Regions from separate parts of the Pseudomonas parafulva genome, predicted to be linked through region 1. Evidence: riboswitches for the same ligand, from Rfam matches in the RefSeq annotation. Region 1 holds a riboswitch; the other holds the start of a gene.
What was found. A riboswitch is a leader RNA that binds a small molecule or an ion and turns the genes downstream of it on or off. The one in region 1 is predicted to bind cobalamin.
Positions count from the first base shown of each region.

Region 1 (4,207 bases):
GCCAGCCAGAGGTTCTGGATGGCGCAGGCGAGCGAGGCCAAGTCCATCTCAGGCAGCGTGCGGCGCCCGAAAATGTGGGGCTCACGGTTGTCCATCAAGGCGGCGACCCACAGTTCGGCGCAATCGTTGATGCCCTCTACCTTGAGCTTCATGAATTCGTCCGAGCGCTCGCCCAGCGCCTGTGCAGTCAACGCCCGCTCGGCCTCCACCAGTGCCTGGATGCGCCCACGCAAGGCCCGCTCGGTGATGCGGATGAACCGCCATGGCTGCATCAAGCCCACGCTCGGTGCCTGGTGGGCTGCGCTGAGTAACCGTGTCATGACCTGCGGCGCCACCTCGCCTTGAACGAAATGGCGCATGTCGCGCCGCTCGCCGATGGCGCGATAGACCGCGGCACGCTCCTGGTCGCTGAACGCATGCTCGCTCATGGGCAAAGCAGCGCTGCGGCCGCCTCCGGGTTGGAGGGGAAGTAGAAGTGCACGTAGGACGCGGTCAAGCGGCCCAGCCGATACACGGCTTCGTTGCCGCGCCCGCCGTTGGGGCTCAACCCACGTGCCAGCGGCTTGAGCGCAGTGCTGGTCAGGGAGTGGTGGTAGGTATGGCCGCGCAGTGTGCCCTCGGGCAGCTCGACCGCTTGCAGGGCCAGGGCCGCCAGGCGCTTTTGCATGGTCGCTTCACCTGGCAGCAACCCGAGCAACTCGACCCTGTCCCCGGCCACGTCGGTCAGCGCGTCGAGCAGATACAGCATGCCGCCGCATTCGGCCAGCAGTGGCTTGCCTTGGGCGTGATGGGCGCGGATGGCCTGGCACATTGAGGTATTGCGCGCCAGGGCATGGTGGTGCAACTCGGGGTAACCGCCGGGCAGGTACAGGCTGTCCACTTCGGGCAGCTGCGCATCATGCAGGGGGGAGAAAAACTGCACCTGTGCGCCTAGACGGCGCAACAGGTCCAGGTTGGCGCCATAGAGAAAGGCAAAGGCTTCGTCGCGGGCTACACCGATACGTACACCCGCCAAGGTAGCCTGGGCGGATAGCGGATCGGCCGGCTCGAAGGTGACGGCCGGTGGCAACGCGGCATCGCAGCTGGCGCCCAATGCTTGGGCAGCAGCGTCCAGACGTGCGTCCAGGTCGTTCAACTCGCTGGCCTGCACCAACCCCAGGTGACGGCTGGGCAGTTCGATGCCGCGCTCGCGGGACAAGCCGCCATACCAACGCAGGCCCTCCGTCAGGCTGCCTTCGAGCAGTTGCGCATGACGCAGGCTGCCCACCCGGTTGGCCAACACTCCGGCAAACGGCAGGTCCGGCTGATAACGCGCCAGGCCCAGGGCCAGCGCGCCAAAGGTCTGGGCCATGGCCGTACCATCAATCACCGCCAGCACCGGCACACCGAAGTGACGCGCCAGGTCGGCACTCGAAGGGGTGCCGTCGAACAGCCCCATCACCCCTTCGATGAGGATCAGGTCGGCTTCACCTGCCGCCTCCCAGAGCAGCCGGCGGCTCTCCTCGGCACCGATCATCCACAGGTCGAGCTGGCGAACGGGTGCACCGCTGGCACGTTCGAGAATCATGGGGTCAAGAAAGTCAGGCCCGCATTTGAACACCCGCACCTTGCGGCCCAGATTCCGGTGCAGGCGCGCCAGCGCGGCAGTGACCGTGGTCTTGCCTTGGCCAGAGGCCGGTGCGGCAATCAGAACGGCGGGGCAATGGCGGGCCTGGCTCACAGCTCGACGCCCTTCTGGGCACGGATACCGGCCTGGAACGCGTGCTTGAGCATACCCATTTCGGTCACGGTGTCGGCCAGCTCGACCATTTCAGGCTTGGCCGCGCGACCGGTGACGATGACGTGCTGCATGGGAGGGCGGGCCTGGATGTCCGACAGCACCTGGTCCAGATCAAGGTAGCCGTGCTTGAGCGCGATGTTGAGCTCGTCGAGCACCACGAACTGCACCGCAGGATCCTGCAGCAGTTGCCGGGAGACGGCCCACGCCGCTTCTGCCGCCGCAATGTCACGCTGGCGGTCCTGCGTCTCCCACGTGAAGCCCTCGCCCATCACGTGGTAGCGCACCTGTTCGGGAAAGCGCCTGAAGAACAGCTCTTCGCCGGTGCTGTTGCGGCCCTTGATGAACTGCACCACGCCGCACTGCATGCCGTGGCCCAGGGCCCGGGCCAGCATGCCGAAGGCCGAGCTGCTCTTGCCCTTGCCATTGCCGGTGAGCACCAGCAGCAGGCCGCATTCGTTAGGGGAGTTGGCAATGCGCTCGTCAATGACCGCTTTCTTGCGCTGCATCCGTGCCAGATGGCGTTCGTCGCGCTCGGTGGCGTCGCTCATGGGAAGTTCTCCGCTGGCTGACACCACGATCGAGCGCCGTGTCAGGGAATGGGCAGGCAAACGGAGCGCGCGCAGGGGCATTGGCCAAAGCCAGAGTGCACCGCGCATCACCCTCCGTGATGCCGTTGGCAGTATCAGGCCGGTCTCCGGGCTCATGAGCGGGCCACTGGCCCTGACCTGCGCGCCTTCCCGGGGATCGTACCCAGTGGCCCTGCGCGGCCGTCTCTCACCTACCGTTGCGGGGGCAGCGCCGGAATCGCACCCTGCGGGCGCTCACCGACTTCCCAGTTTCACCCTGGCCAGACGTGGCTGGCGGGGCACCTGAAACACGCGCGAAGGTTAGAGGGTTGCACCCGGAGCGTCAATCGACGCGGCTCGCCTGGCGGCACAGCAGCGATCGCCGAGCCGCCGATGCAGCCCCTGCCGCCTGTGCGAATGAACCCGCGGCATTCCCTACCCTCTGAATCAATAGAACCTGCCGAGGACGCCGACCATGAACCGCGTGGCACTGCCTGTTGTACTTGTTGTAAGCCTGGGTTTGAGTGGCTGCGGCGAAAGGGCGCGTTATACGGTGGCCGACGGCAGCGGCCCCACACCGCAGCTGCCCTCCCCTGCCAAAACCCTGCTACCCACCGTGAACATCGCGCCAGCCGTCGGCTGGCCCGCCGGACGCATGCCCCAGGCTGCACCCGGGTTGCAGGTGTCGCGCTTTGCCGGTGACCTCGACCATCCGCGCTGGCTCTATGTGCTGCCCAATGGCGACGTGCTGGTGGCAGAAACCAACGCACCTGCCAAACCCGAAGACGCCAAGGGTATCCGCGGATGGGCCATGAAGCGGGTCATGGCACGCGCGGGGGCCGCCGTGCCCAGCCCTGATCACATTACCCTGTTGCGCGACGCGGACCAGGACGGCGTTGCGGAAATCCGCCATACCTTTGCCGACGGGCTGAACTCACCCTTTGGCATGGCGCTGGTAGGCACCGATTTTTACGTGGCCGATACGGATAAACTGCTGCGTTTTCACTACCAGCCCGGTGCACGCCAAGTAACCGGTCCGGCAGAGGTGGTCACCTCACTGCCAGCCGGCCCGTTGAATCACCACTGGACCAAGAATGTCATCGCAAGCCCCGATGGACGGCGCCTCTATGTCACCGTGGGCTCGAACAGCAACGTGGGTGAAAACGGCCTCGATCAGGAGCAGGGGCGCGCCGCGATCTGGGAGATCGACCCCAGCACCGGAAAGCACCGCCTGTTCGCCACCGGCCTGCGCAACCCCAACGGGCTTGCCTGGGAGCCTCACAGTGGCGCGCTCTGGACCGCAGTCAACGAACGTGACGAAATCGGCAGCGACCTGGTACCGGATTACATCACTTCGGTACAAGCAGGTGGATTCTATGGTTGGCCCTATAGCTACTATGGCCAGCACGTGGATGAGCGCGTGCAGCCCCAGGACCCTGCCAAGGTCGCCCAGGCACAGGTACCCGACTACGCCGTGGGGCCGCATACCGCTTCACTGGGGTTGGCCTTCGCCGGGCCGGGTGTGTTGCCGGCGCGTTTTGGGGCAGGTGCATTGATTGGCCAGCATGGGTCCTGGAACCGCAAGCCCCACAGCGGCTACAAGGTGATATTCGTACCCTTCGACGCCTCGGGAAAGCCGTCGGGCAAGCCCATGGACGTGCTCGATGGGTTCCTGAATGAAAGCGGCCAAGCCATGGGCCGCCCCGTGGGGGTTGCCCTGGATGGCCACGGGGCCGTGCTGGTAGCTGACGATGTGGGCAATACCATCTGGCGCGTCAGCAAAGCTCGGTGATCGGGCTCAGGGGTTCTGGGCCAGGTGCCCTTGTGGGATGACCCGCTTGGCCTGCAGGTAGGCCTTGGC
Region 1 is NZ_CP019952.1:3,436,007-3,440,213, forward strand. Features, by position in the region: gene bluB (5,6-dimethylbenzimidazole synthase) at 1-434, opposite strand, end outside; gene B2J77_RS15415 (cobyrinate a,c-diamide synthase) at 425-1,720, opposite strand; gene cobO (cob(I)yrinic acid a,c-diamide adenosyltransferase) at 1,717-2,328, opposite strand; cobalamin riboswitch at 2,448-2,668, opposite strand; gene B2J77_RS15425 (PQQ-dependent sugar dehydrogenase) at 2,822-4,138, shown strand; gene B2J77_RS15430 (C40 family peptidase) at 4,145-4,207, opposite strand, start outside.

Region 2 (4,207 bases), 1.2 Mb from region 1:
TTTGGTCTGTGACCTTGAGGTGGCCTGCAGGCGCTGGCAACTGGCCGGCGATCATTTTCAGCAGTGTGCTCTTGCCGCTGCCATTGACGCCCGTCAGGGCACAACGTTGGCCCTGGCGCAGGCTGAGGTCGATGGGTACTTGTGTGCCATGCGGCAGGCGCAAGGCTTGCAGCAGTACCACCTGCCGCTGGACATTGGGCTCAAGCGTTGGCGTGTGCACGGTAATTTCGCAGGCTCTTTCGACCGCTTGCGCAGCGTCCCGCACCCTGTCGATCAGCTGTTGCCCGGCCGCCCGATGGCGTCGGCGCTGCTTGCCAAGCGTCGCCTGGCCGCCTTGCTGCTGGTGATCGAGCAGGATCTTGGCTTGGTTCACGCCCTTGGCCTTGCGCCCCGCCCGGGCCTGGGCTTTGTCCAGTGCCTGGCGTTGCTGTAGCTGGGCTCTGGCTTGCTGCTGCTGGGAGCGCTTGAGGTGTGCCAACTGCTGCACAGCTTGCGTGGTCTCGCAGCGCTTTCGTGCCTGATAGTGGCTGAAGTTGCCGCCATAGGCTTTCAGGCCCAGGCTTGACAGTTCGAGGATACAGTCCATGTGCTCGAGTAGAGAACGGTCATGGCTTATCACGAGCAAGCCGCGGTTCCAGGTTTGCATCATCGCCAGCCACTGCGTGCGACCGTGGTCGTCCAGGTGGTTGGTAGGTTCATCGAGTATGAGAAAGTCGGCCTCGCTCAACCAGGCGCCAATCAGCGCCACGCCCATGGCCTGCCCGCCGCTCAGGGTATGGACAGGGCGTTGCAGGTCCAGGTGGCCCAGGCCATGGCGGTGCAGCTGGGCGCGCAGGCGCTCGGGCGCATCCCAGCGCTCGCCGACGGTGTCGAAGTCAGCCGCCTCCACGCTGCCGAGTGCGATCCGTTCGAGCGCTGCGATCAAGGGCCCCATCTGGGCCAGATCGGCCACGGTCTTGCTGGTGTCGATCACCTGTTGATCGACAAGATGGACACGGCCCAAGCGCTGGCACGTGCCGCTGCTGGGTGAACGCCGGCCAGCGAGCAGTTGGCCAAGCAGGGTCTTGCCCACGCCGTTGCGGCCTACCAGGCCGGTCCGGGTAGTGTCGAAGGTCTGGGTGAGATCGGTGAACAGTGGCCTGCCATCTGGCAAGACCAGGGTGACGCTGTCCAGCGTCAGGATAGACGTAGTCGTCATGTGCAACTCCACAAATGCCGCGACATTTCCGGTGGCGACCGGAAAGTGAAGACTGGCCGTCAAGCAGACGGCGGCATCAATGGCGCATTGGACGAATACCTCATGAAGGGGAAGTGGGAAGGGTAGAGGAGGATGGTCAGCGCGTAAAGCGGGCAGGCGATGAAGAGAAAGGGTACTGCCTTGCACTTTATTCGTGGGTGGCGAGGGCGAGGGCGGGACGAAGGTCGCCGTCTGGCAGCAGTGCGGGTCCCCACAGCCTCGACAACGGTTGACCACCCGACAGCCACTGCGTAGCCTTGGCCGTTCGAGGTTCTCCGGCCAGGCCGGAGCTAAGACGGGAACGCGGTTCAAGCCGCGGCTGCCCCCGCAACTGTAGGCACCATTGATGGGTCGACACTGCCACTGCGCCAAGCGCGGGAAGGCGTCTTCCCCCAAGCCCGGTCCTGATGACCGTGCCTGGCGCAGGTGCAAGCCAGGAGACCTGCCTCGCAACGTTTTCGACTTTAAACCGGGCGGGGTGATCCGGTGGCGAACATGCCTGGCCTGTCTGGTCGGCGGCGCTCGTCCTGCATGCCCGCGCCATTCTGCCAAGGGCACTGCAACATGAAAACACTGGCCAAGCTCCCCGTTACCATCGTCACCGGCTTCCTGGGCTCGGGCAAGACTACCCTGTTGCGCCACATGCTCGACAACGCACAGGGTCGGCGCATCGCCGTGATCGTCAACGAATTCGGCGAGCTGGGCATTGATGGCGACATCCTCAAGCAGTGCAGCATCGGCTGCACCGAGGAAGAGGCCAATGGCCGGGTGTACGAACTGGCCAACGGTTGCCTGTGCTGCACCGTCCAGGAAGAGTTCTTCCCGGTGATGCGCGAACTGGTGGCGCGCCGCGGCGACCTGGACCATATCCTGATCGAAACCAGCGGCCTGGCGTTGCCCAAGCCGCTGGTACAAGCCTTCCAATGGCCTGAGATCCGCACCGCCTGCACCGTCGATGCGGTGATCACCGTGGTCGACAGCCCCGCCGTTGCCGCAGGCACTTTCGCCGCCTACCCGGACCAGGTCGACGCCCAGCGCAAGCTGGACCCGAACCTGGACCACGAGTCCCCCCTGCACGAGCTGTTCGCTGACCAACTGGCCAGCGCCGACCTGGTTGTGTTGAACAAAGCCGACCTGATCGATGCCGATGGCCTGGCCAAGGTGCGTGCCGAGGTCGCCGAAGAGCTGCCAGCGGCTGTCAAAGTCATCGAAGCCAGCAGTGGCAAGTTGCCGCTGGAGGTGTTGCTGGGCCTGGGCGCCGAGTCCGAGCAGCACATCGACGCCCGCCCGACCCACCACGATGCCCATCACGACGGCGATGACCATGACGACCATGACCATGATGCCTTCGATTCCATCTCCATCGACCTCCCCGAATCCGATGAGCGGGTGCTGATCGAGGCGCTCAACCAACTGGTGGTCGAGTACGGCATCCTGCGCGTCAAAGGCTTCGCCGCCATCGCTGGCAAGCCGATGCGCTTGCTCATCCAGGGGGTAGGTACGCGCTTCGACAAGCACTTCGACCGCGCCTGGCGCGCCGAAGAGCCGCGCGTCACGCGCCTGGTGCTGATCGGTCAGGACCTTGACCCCGCCCAGCTCGAAGCGCGTCTGCGCCACGCTCTGGGCGCCTGACCCATGCACCTGCTGCGGACCCAGCCCGGCGGCTTCGTGCCCGACGACAGCATTGCCGACCTCGGCCAGACGCCAGCCGAACTGGTCATCCTCTGCAGCGGGGATTCGCACCTGGCCTTGCTCGCCGACAGCGCCGAGCAGCTGCCCGGCGACTATCCCAGCTTGCGCCTGGCCAACCCCATGCAGGTGCAGAACCACGCTTCGGTCGACCTTTATGTCGATCAGGTCTTGCAGCACGCCAAGGTCATCCTGGTGTCGCTGCACGGCGGCGTGGGGTACTGGCGCTACGGTGTGGAACAGTTGGTTACGCTCGCCGAGCGCGGCGTGCACGTGATTCTGGTGCCCGGCGACGACCGTCCCGACCCGGAACTGACCGGGCTTGGGTCCGTGCAGGGGGCGCAAGCCGAGCAGTTGTGGCACTACCTTCGCCAGGGTGGCAAGGCCAACGCACTCAATCTGTTCTACTACCTTGCCAGTCAGTGGCTGGACCGTGACTATCCCTGGGCCGAGCCGCGGGCGTTGCTTCGCACGACGGTTTACCACCCTCAGGTGGGCAGTGGGGCGCTGGAGGACTGGTACCCGCACTGGCATGCCGATCATCCGGTGGCGCCGATACTGTTCTATCGCTCGCACCTGCAAGCAGCGAACACGGCTTTCATCGATGTGTTCTGCCAGCGCCTGCAGGCAGCAGGTTTGAACCCGTTGCCGATTGCGGTGGCCAGCCTGAAGGAAAGCGCCTGCCTGGAACAGGTCGAAGCATGGCTCGACATGGTCGGCGCCGAGGTTGTGCTCAACACCACGGGTTTCGCCCTGTCCAGCCCGGAGCGTCCTAACCTGCGCCCCCTAAGACGAGACATACCCGTGTTGCAGGCCATTTGCGCGCAGGACAACCAACCGGGTTGGGAGGCCAGCGAGCAGGGCCTCGGCGCACGTGACCTGGCCATGCACATCGTGCTACCGGAACTGGACGGCCGCATCATCACCCGGCCGGTCAGCTTCAAGGACATGGCCTGGCACAGCGAACGCAGCCAATCGGATGTGGTGTGCTACCGCGCCCACCCCGAGCGCATGGATTTTGTGGCCGAGCTGGCACGGCGCTGGGTGACCCTGGCGCGCCAGCCCAATGCGCACAAGCGCGTGGCGTTGATCCTGGCAAACTACCCCACGCGCGATGGGCGCATCGGCAATGGCGTGGGCCTGGACACGCCGGCTGCGGCGCTCAATATCTTGCGTGCGCTGCGCACTGAAGGCTATCCGGTCAGCGAGCTGCCCGAGAGCGGTACCCAGTTGATCCATCAATTGCTGGGCGGTGTGACCAACGACCTCGACCAGATCGAC
Region 2 is NZ_CP019952.1:2,227,077-2,231,283, forward strand. Features, by position in the region: gene B2J77_RS10060 (ATP-binding cassette domain-containing protein) at 1-1,198, opposite strand, end outside; cobalamin riboswitch at 1,489-1,702, shown strand; gene cobW (cobalamin biosynthesis protein CobW) at 1,802-2,869, shown strand; gene cobN (cobaltochelatase subunit CobN) at 2,873-4,207, shown strand, end outside.
Region 2: it holds a riboswitch for cobalamin, as region 1 does, so the genes downstream of both, cobW (cobalamin biosynthesis protein CobW) here and cobO (cob(I)yrinic acid a,c-diamide adenosyltransferase) in region 1, are expected to answer to the same signal.